3 regions of the Ciceribacter azotifigens genome follow, and region 2 is predicted to be linked to each of the others. Evidence: predicted binding sites of a transcription regulator. Region 2 holds the regulator's gene; each other region holds the start of a gene.
What was found. The regulator LexA, encoded in region 2, represses DNA repair genes until DNA is damaged. The targets are predictions, from matches to a motif close to TGTTCNNNNTGTGTTCNG.
Positions count from the first base shown of each region.

Region 1: uvrA (excinuclease ABC subunit UvrA) is a predicted target of LexA. The motif match lies at 1,565-1,582, and genes of this name have one in related genera.
Region 3: dinB (DNA polymerase IV) is a predicted target of LexA. The motif match lies at 1,087-1,104, and genes of this name have one in related genera.

Region 1 covers NZ_JBLQTA010000008.1:11,312-14,587, forward strand. The annotation lists gene ACM6UT_RS12945 (alpha/beta fold hydrolase) at 1-359, opposite strand, end outside; gene ACM6UT_RS12950 (hypothetical protein) at 623-877, opposite strand; gene ACM6UT_RS12955 (single-stranded DNA-binding protein) at 941-1,444, opposite strand; gene uvrA (excinuclease ABC subunit UvrA) at 1,702-3,276, shown strand, end outside.
Region 2 covers NZ_JBLQTA010000008.1:118,941-122,216, forward strand. The annotation lists gene ACM6UT_RS13440 (VOC family protein) at 1-838, opposite strand, end outside; gene lexA (transcriptional repressor LexA) at 1,054-1,767, shown strand; gene ACM6UT_RS13450 (ComEC/Rec2 family competence protein) at 1,748-3,276, opposite strand, start outside.
Region 3 covers NZ_JBLQTA010000007.1:200,094-203,369, reverse strand. The annotation lists gene ACM6UT_RS12875 (Y-family DNA polymerase) at 1-360, opposite strand, end outside; gene ACM6UT_RS12870 (ImuA family protein) at 281-1,042, opposite strand; gene dinB (DNA polymerase IV) at 1,300-2,391, shown strand; gene ACM6UT_RS12860 (hypothetical protein) at 2,718-3,023, shown strand; gene ACM6UT_RS12855 (helix-turn-helix domain-containing protein) at 3,158-3,276, opposite strand, start outside.

The DNA.
Region 1 (3,276 bases), 110 kb from region 2:
GACACGCGGTCGGGAAACCGGCGCGCATATTCGAGTGCCATGTAGCCGTGGCCCGAATGCCCGAGAATAGCGAAGCGCTCCAGCCCGAAGGCTTGCCGCGCCAGTTCGATGTCGTCGATGATCCGCTCGAAAGCGAAGTCGCTCGCCTCCACGGGCCCGAGCGGACGCGCGAAGCAGCGGTGGTCGACGAAGTGGAGGCGGACCGAACGGCGAAGTCCGGCCGAAAACGTCCGCGCGTAATAGAGGTTGCTGCCGATGACGAGCAGCGGGAGCCCCTTCCCTTCGATCGTGTAGCCGAGCTCGAAGACGCCCGAGCGAATGATGCCGCGCCCGGCGCGGCCGTAATCCAGTTCTTCCATGATGATGTATCCGATAGTGCGGTTCGCCGCGCCGTGTCGGGCGCCGGGAACCGGACGTTGATCCAGGAAAACGCACGAACACGCGGCCGCAAAGGCCGACAAATCGCGCAACGGTTTTCGTGGTCAAGGTCGCTAACGGATGAGGCGCATGGACTTTCTCTCGGAGCCTTGTGAGGCGATGATCGCCGCCGGCAGCAATACCCGTCCTGCCGGACGGAGACAAGATGTGAGGCGCGACGCGAGCAGCTCGCGGAAACGCCCGCTCAGCGCTGCGCCTTCAGGATGCGTTTCCACATCGTCCCGCCGAGATAGCGGTTGAACACGACGAAATAGGCGACGATCAGCGCGAACAGAACGAAGGCAGGCAGGCCGTTCAACTGGAAACCGCCCTCCGTGCGACCGCCGGTCAGCGAGGCGACCAGAAAGCCGAGCACGAAAAAGGCTGTGAAGAAATCGAGCAGTGCCGCGAGCACGATGCGCCAGGTCGCGGGTCCGGTATCCGTCTTCATCTCACCCATCGAAAGCCCCCTTTCGGATCAACGAGAAGATATGGCGCGCCTGGCTGGCCGACGGCCCCGGAATCAGAACGGGATGTCGTCGTCGAGATCGCGCGAGAAGTTGCCGCCGCCGCTCTGGTTGCCGGTGCGGGCCGGCGCACGGGACGGCTGGTTGTAATCGTCGCCGTAGCCGCCGCCGAATTCATTGCCGCCGCGCGAGGCGCCACCACCCTCGCCGCGACCGCCGAGCATGGTCAGGTTGGAATTGAAGCCCTGCAGGACGACTTCGGTCGAATAGCGGTCGTTGCCGCTCTGGTCCTGCCACTTGCGGGTCTGCAACTGGCCTTCGACGTAGACCGTCGAGCCCTTCTTCAAATACTGCTCGGCGACCTTGCAGAGGCCTTCGTTGAAGATCACCACGGTGTGCCACTCGGTCTTTTCCTTGCGCTCGCCGGTGTTGCGGTCGCGCCAGGATTCGGACGTCGCGATGCGCAGGTTGGCGATCGGACGGCCGTCCTGGGTCCGGCGAATTTCCGGATCCGCGCCGAGATTCCCGATCAGAATTACCTTGTTCACGCTACCAGCCATAACACACACCTTGGGAAGAGAGGGCGCCGGACCGGCCGCACCCGCATTTGTCGATTTCCGCCACCTTAAACCAATAGTCGGCCCGTATGGAAAGTCTTAACCGTTAATCCACAGCGAAAATGTTCTTTATTTGTTCTAGTGATTGTCTATGATCCTGTCAACCGACTCGAAATGTGACCATTGACGTCCTGTTCTGCCTCGACAGAGGCAAAGTCATGACTAAATAAGGACTGTCCTTCTCCAAGCGAGCCTTGTCCATGAGTGAACTGAAGACCATTTCCATCCGCGGCGCCCGCGAGCACAACCTGAAGGGCATCGATCTCGACTTGCCGCGCAACAGCCTGATCGTGATGACCGGGCTTTCCGGCTCGGGCAAGTCGTCGCTCGCCTTCGACACCATCTATGCCGAGGGGCAGCGCCGCTACGTCGAGAGCCTTTCTGCCTACGCCCGGCAGTTCCTCGAGATGATGCAGAAGCCGGACGTCGACCAGATCGACGGGCTTTCGCCGGCGATCTCGATCGAGCAGAAGACGACCTCGCGCAATCCGCGCTCGACGGTCGGCACGGTCACCGAGATCTACGACTACATGCGTCTGCTCTTTGCGCGCGTCGGCGTGCCCTATTCGCCGGCGACGGGCCTGCCGATCGAGAGCCAGACGGTCTCCCAGATGGTCGACCGCATCCTCGGCTTCGAGGAAGGTTCGCGTCTCTATATCCTCGCGCCGATGATCCGCGGCCGCAAGGGCGAGTACAAGAAGGAACTCGCCGACCTGATGAAGCGCGGCTTCCAGCGGGTGAAGATCGACGGGCAATTCTACGAGATCGCCGAGGCGCCGGCGCTCGACAAGAAATACAAGCATGACATCGACGTGGTGGTCGACCGCGTGGTGGTGCGTCCGGACATCGGCACGCGCCTCGCCGACAGCCTGGAGACGTGCCTGAAGCTCGCCGACGGGCTGGCGATCGCCGAGTTCGCCGACAAGCCGCTGCCGGCCTCGGAGACGGCCGCCGGCGGCTCGGCCAACAAGTCGCTGAACGAGACGCATGAGCGGGTGATGTTCTCCGAAAAATTCGCCTGCCCGGTGTCCGGCTTCACCATTCCGGAGATCGAGCCGCGGCTCTTCTCCTTCAACAATCCCTTCGGCGCCTGCCCGACCTGTGACGGGCTCGGCTCGCAGCAGAAGATCGACGAGGCGCTGATCGTGCCGGAGGCGCAGCGGCGGCTGAACGACGGGGCGATCGCGCCCTGGGCAAAATCCTCCTCCCCCTACTACAACCAGACGCTCGAATCCCTCGGCAAGGTTTTTGGCTTCAAGCTCTCGAACCGCTGGTCAGACCTGAGCGAGGAAGCGCAGCGCGCGATCCTCTACGGCACGGAAGAGAAGATCGAGTTCCACTATGCCGACGGGGCGCGGGCCTATACGACGACCAAGACCTTCGAGGGCATCGTGCCGAACCTCGAACGGCGCTGGAAGGAGACCGACAGCGCATGGGCGCGCGAGGAGATCGAGCGGTTCATGTCGGCGGCCCCCTGCCCGGCCTGCGCCGGCTACCGGCTGAAACCGGAGGCGCTCGCCGTCAAGATCAACGGCCTGCACATCGGTGAAGTGACCGGGATGTCGATCCGCGTCGCCGGTGCCTGGTTCGAGGCGCTGCCGGCGAAGCTCACCGACAAGCAGAACGAGATCGCCGTGCGCATCCTCAAGGAGATCCGCGAGCGGCTGCGCTTCCTGAATGATGTCGGGCTCGACTATCTGTCGATGTCGCGCAATTCCGGCACGCTTTCGGGCGGCGAGAGCCAGCGCATCCGCCTCGCCTCGCAGATCGGCTCC
Region 2 (3,276 bases):
GGCCATCTTTGCGTGCATGGCGAACGCCATTAGCAGCCAGCAAGCGTTCTGTCACGCCGAGATCCCCGGTCCGGAAGACGATCGCCGCACCGGCGAGGCCGCGTCCGGCATTTCGGGCGTCGAGCCCGAAATAGCCAGCAAGGCCGGCGGGCGTCAGCACCTCGATCTTCGCGTTCGCCGAAGGGACGACGATGCCGAAGGAATGCGCCTCGATCTCGCGCTGATGGAAGACGGTCTCCAGCATCTCCTGGAAGTCGGAGGGGTTTTCTTCGGTGAGCACAACGGCGGATATGCCCGTCACGCCGTTCTCGTGGCGTTCGAGCGCGGCACGATCCGCCGGCAGCGGATTGGCCCGCTCGCAGGAAAAGAGGAGAAAATCGGGCGCACGCAGGTCGGCGGCGAATGCAAGCCTGAACGAGGCTGTCGCCTCGGTGCCGTCCGGCAATCTGAGCGGCCGCGAGAAATGGAGGATTTCACCAGCCGACAGACCGTGCTCGAAATAGACCTCGTGGTCCGCCGTCGCACTTGTCGCGGCAACCGCTATTCCCGAAAGACCCTCGCCGTCCGGCGCGCGGAAACGGAAGGCGCGGTCGCGGGCGACGAAGACATTGCCTTTGCGCGCGGCTTCCTCGCAGGTTTCACGGCTCGCCACCGCAAGCGGCTCGAGGTAGGTCTTGTCGGCGAAGAAGACGCAGGCGTTCTCGGTGCCGAAGGGATGCAGCGCATCGGCGGCAACTGTGAAACCCAGCGCTCCGAGCCGCTCGCGTGCGGGCTTCAGCCCGTGCACCGGCAGAACGATGTGATCGACGCCGCGCGGCGTCTCCTTGGCAGTGGACATCCCGCACCCTCCTTGTCGACCGCGTCTGGTTTGCGCGATTTGCGGGCGCTTTGCAAGGCGGCTGCGGCCCCATCCCGTCGCTGTCCGCCGGACGCGAATGCACGCGAAATTCCCCCGAACGGCCAATTGCTTACCAATATTTAAGCACTTGCGGAACACATATGGAACAGATAGTGTATGTTCTGGATTTGTTTCACACGACGGGGCTCTGGACCATGCTGACGCGCAAGCAACAGGAACTGCTTCTCTTCATTCACGAGCGGATGAAGGAATCGGGCGTGCCGCCGTCTTTCGACGAGATGAAGGACGCGCTCGACCTCGCCTCGAAATCCGGTATCCACCGCCTCATCACGGCGCTCGAGGAGCGTGGCTTCATCCGCCGGCTGCCGAACCGGGCGCGAGCCCTGGAGGTCATCAAGCTGCCGGAGGCCTATTCCTCCAGCCTGCAGCCGCGGCGGGGTTTCTCGCCGAGCGTCATCGAGGGAAGCCTCGGCAAGGGACAGGCGGCGCCGGCCGCCAAACCGTCCACAGAGGAGCGATCGAATTCCGTTGCGGTTCCTGTCATGGGCCGCATCGCGGCCGGGGTACCGATCTCGGCGATCCAGCACAACACTCATGAAATCACGATCCCGGCCGAGATGCTCGGATCGGGCGAACACTATGCGCTCGAGGTCAAGGGTGATTCGATGATCGAGGCCGGTATTCTCGACGGCGATACGGTCATCATCCGCAATGCCAGCAACGCGACGCCCGGCGACATCGTGGTGGCACTCGTGGACGACGAGGAGGCAACGCTGAAACGCTTCCGCCGCCGGGGCGATTCGATCGCGCTCGAGGCTGCGAACCCGGCTTATGAGACGCGCATCTTCGGCCCTGATCGTGTGAAGATCCAGGGCAAGCTGGTCGGACTTATCCGCCGCTATCACTGACCTGTTCCGCGGGGGCGAACTCCGCGGGCTCTCGGTCGGCGAAGCTGTCGGTCCGCCAGTCGTAAAGGCGATGCCGCTGCCAGGGCCTGTCGAGGGTGGTGAATGCGGTCCGCCGGCGAATGTCCCGATCCTCATGATTTCCGAGATAGAATTCGGTCGCGCCCGTGCGCCGCAGCATTTCCGCATCGATCATCTTCGCTCCGGAGCGGCAGATGCCGAAAGGTGAACGGCGCGGCGTAATCACGAGATCGGCGACATCGCAGGCGACGCCGAGAAGTGCCGGGTCCTCGACGGTGGCGATCCGCCACCCGTCCGGCAGCCGGGCGATGCACCAGACTTTGCCCGTACAGAGAAATCGGCCGGGGGCCGCTGCGCCGAACTGCCGGCGCATCGTGTCGCGGACAGTCCTTATCTGCTCGGCCGACAGCCGGTCCGTTTCGTCCGCCCGGGTGCCGGCGACGGCGTCGTCCTCGCTGCGGAGCGGTCCGAGATGATCGGGGCGCGCAAGCGCGTGCTGCCATTGTGAGAAGAGGAAGTCCGACGGTTTGCTGCGGTTCGTCGCGATCGTCCTGCCGTCGGCGCCGGGCAGACCCGCCAGGCGTCCGTCCTCCGAGACGATGAGGTTGGCCGTCTCTTCCGGTGGCAGGAGGACCGCAAGGCCGATCGCGGCCGCAAGAACTGCCGCGCCGATCCAGCGCAGCTGCGTGTGCAGCAGAGTGAGCAACAGCAGTCCCGCGCTCGCCAGCGGCAGGAACCATGCCCCGAACCGGCCGAACGACGTCCCCTCGCTCCAGCTCGCCACCGTGGTTGCGATCACGATGACAATCTCGAGTCCCTCGCCCGCAAGAATGAGGAACGGAGCGTCGAGGCCGAATGGCATGAGCAGCATTGCCGCCAGCGCCGCCGGCATCACCACGACCGAAATGATCGGCATCGCCGCGAGGTTCGCGACGAGGCCGTAAGGTGCCATTCTATGGAAATGGGCGACCGCGAAGATTGCCGTCGCCAGTCCCCCGATCAGCGAGGTCACGAACGTGCCGGCGGCGAAGTTCCACAGGAACGAAAGGGCCTTGCGGCCCGGAAAGTCCGGCGCGTAGCGCGACGACCGCCCTGCACTCCGCCGCCAACCGTCGTAGCCGGCAATCAGCCCGGCGGTCGCAGCAAACGACATCTGAAAACTCGCGCCGAGCACCTGCGACGGGGAGATCGCAAGAATGACGATCGCCGCCAGTGCGAGGTTGCGCAGGCTGATCGCCGGACGGTCGAACAGGACGGCGACCAGCATGATCGCCGTCATCAGGAAGGCGCGGACGGCGGAGACCTGATAGCCGGAAATCATCAGGTAAAGGAAGGCAGCGACGAGTGCGGCAGCGGCAGCGATCTTCTTTACCGGCCGAGACTGGGCGATCGCCGGCGAGAGGCTAAGCAGCTTGCGAAGGCCGACAAAGAAAATGCCAGCGGCGAGCGCCATGTTGAGGCCGGAGATCGCGGTGATGTGCGCCAGCCCCG
Region 3 (3,276 bases), on a different contig from region 2:
GCCACCTTGAAGGTGATCGGCGCCCTCGGTGTCCATGACGATCCCGTCCGGAGGGTCCATGGCAACGACAGGGGAATATTGCGACAAGGCCCAGAGCGTCAAACGTTCGAGAGCCGTTCGATCCGCCACCGGATCGGCATCGATCATAATCAGTTGCTGGACCAATGCCTGTGCCTTGGCCGCCGGCATGCCGACATGAAGGCCGAGCTGGAGAGCGGCCTTGTCAGCCGCGGCAATCCATCGCTTCGAACCGCTTCTGGCAATTACGACCAACGGCGTTTCAACGGGTAGCGAAGGATCGGCGCGTCTCACCCGATCCGTCGGCAGTGTCGGAAGAAAAACAGATACGACCCTGACCATCACATGCACCTATGACAAATTCTGCGCTCTCTCCTGCTCTCACCCGGACCAGTTCCGCCAGCCATCGTGCCCGTCCGACGCCCGGCACCGGCAACGCCTCGGACGGCAGCACCGAAATCCGCCAGCGCGTTGCCGCAGCGGTCGGCGAGCCGAAGTCGGATGCTTCGGTCTGGCGCCGCCAGCGGCGGATCACCAGGCCCAAGGAGCCCGACTTTTCCGCTGCAAGCTGCAGCCGGCGCGACACCGTCATCGGCAGGCGCACGAGTTCGGCGACAACCGCGCCGAGGCCGCCGTAGCGTAGCGCCTCCTCGAAGCTGGCGAGCAGCGTCTCCTCCTTGTCGCATTCGACGAAGATCACGCGGTCGGGGTGAAGCCCGACCTGGGCGAGCGCGGGAAAAAACAGGTCGAAGCGCGTGAGGCACCAGACGACCTTGCCGGTGGTCCGGGCAGCGATGCCGCCGACGAAGAGTGCCGCCGCTGCCCCGTCGATCGCTCCGTTGCCGCCGCCTGCGACCTCATGAAGGGCGCCGGTGGCAAGACCGCCGCCCGGTAGACGCATATCGATCTGCGGTACGCCGAAAGGCAGAACGCTTCGATGACGTGAGCCCATACCCTCTAGGCTGGCGATCTTCTCGCGCAACTCGTTGAGGACAGAGCTCGAAATGGCGGTGGCGGCAGTCATGATCGTCTTTCGGCAACCCGTTTTCGGCTTGAGAAAAGGGGATATGTTCTGTATTTGTTCCGATGACGAGCATGAGTCAATGCACGCATGACCCGCCAAAGTTGAGAGGCGGTCCAAGCCCCATGAATCCGCAAAGAGATTCAAATCGATGACGGGAGAGGAAATTTTTCGCATGCGATCGCGTGCCGGCGCCAGACGGTGAAGATGCGACACGTACGTTCCGCATTTCGGTTCATAAGCCGGATGGAAGCCAGTCCATGACAAGCGACCCAGGCCAGGGTCGGCCGCGCAAGATTGTTCATATCGATATGGATGCTTTTTACGCATCGGTCGAGCAGCGCGACAATCCCGAGCTGAGAGGATTGCCGGTCGCTGTCGGCAGTCCTGCCGCCCGTGGCGTGGTGGCGGCAGCAAGCTACGAAGCGCGCAAATTCGGCGTTCACTCGGCAATGCCCTCGGTGACGGCCAAGCGCAAATGCCCGGACCTGATCTTCGTGCCGCCCCGCTTCGACGTCTACAAGTCTGTTTCGTCGCAAATCCGCATGATTTTCGCCGAATACACGCCATTGATCGAGCCGTTGTCGCTCGACGAGGCCTATCTCGACGTCACCGAAAACCTGAAAGGCATGGAGATTGCGACGGAGATTGCCGCGGAAATCCGCGCCAGGATCAAGGCGGCGACGAGACTGAATGCTTCAGCGGGAATTTCCTACAACAAGTTCCTGGCGAAGATGGCGAGCGACCTCAACAAGCCGAATGGTCAAGCCGTCATCACACCTAAGAATGGACCGGGCTTCGTCGCCCAGCTTCCGGTCAAGAAGTTCCACGGAGTCGGACCGGCGACGGCCGAACGGATGCATCGGCTCGGCATCGAGACCGGCGCGGACCTCAAGGGGCAGACGCTCGAATTTCTCATTCAGCATTTCGGGAAGTCGGGACCATATTTCTATGGGATCGCCCGCGGTATCGACAATCGTGAGGTCCGCCCGGACCGGGTGCGGAAATCCGTCGGCGCCGAAGACACCTTCGCCGAGGACATTCATTCCTTGGGGCCGGCACGCTGGGGGCTTCAGCCACTGATCGAGAAAGTCTGGCGTTACTGTGAGGCAAATGAGATCGGGGCCAAGACGGTGACGCTCAAGGTCAAGTATGCCGATTTCAGCCAGATCACTCGCAGCAGAACCTTTCCCGCAGCTCTGTCGGCGATGGCCGAACTTGAAGACATCGTTGACCTGCTTCTCGTGCCGATCTTCCCGCCGAAAAAAGGGATACGCCTCTTGGGCGTCACCCTCTCGTCACTGGAACGGCGAACACCGGTAGTGGAACCGCAGTTGCGGCTCGTGTTCTGATGAAAGGCGCCGACCGCAAGATATCGTGCTCGCGAACCAGTCCGTTGAGCCAGATATTGCATCGATCACGGCTATGTACGCAATCTGACGCCTTGAGATATCCCTGACCGGCGACTCGGTGATCTGCAATTTTCCTACACGCAATCTATCTGCGGAAAAGCTGCACTTAGCCCAGCAGGAACGGCTGAAGTGGGCCGAAGACCGAAGCCGCTGCGCGGGAGGGGTCTGTGGTTATCGTAGCGGGTGGAGGCTGAAGGTCACGTGTAGATGAAACGTCGTCCGGCAAGGGCGGAGCATGACGAGCTTCTTCAACAAGGAGCCTAATCATGCGGCATTCCCAACTCGACCCACCTATCAGCCCGCTGCACCAGCGGTTGATCGACGACATGAACAAACGGCGTTTCTCAGGCGAAACGCAACGCAGCTATCTCCGCGACATTCGACGCCTGGCGACCTTCCTCGGGCATTCACCAGATATTGCGACCGCAGACGACCCGCGCCGATTCCAGATCCTGCATGATGGACGCTTTTGTCCTGCGCAGCGAGTACGAACCGTGATCATCCCGTCGACGTCCCGCGGCGAATGTCTACTCATCAACGAGGGAGAGTGTTGCCGAGTACCCATGCTTTGAACAATTTACCAGACTTGGAAATGCGTATTCGTTGACGGCGCCGTCGCGTCGGAAAGGAGTAGTTCCGAGTCCAGGCATATCGAAGTCGTAGGGAGTGGATACATCTCCGCCGCGTGCGCCTCATTGACCAGTTGCTAGACTGACCGCGTAGGCAGCTGGTCTGCCCCTGTCTGAGGCAAGGGAACAATTCTGCGGTTGGTGGAAAGTCTCCGGTATTTTGTCGGCGTCAAGTTGTGGTGGCGGAGAAACATCC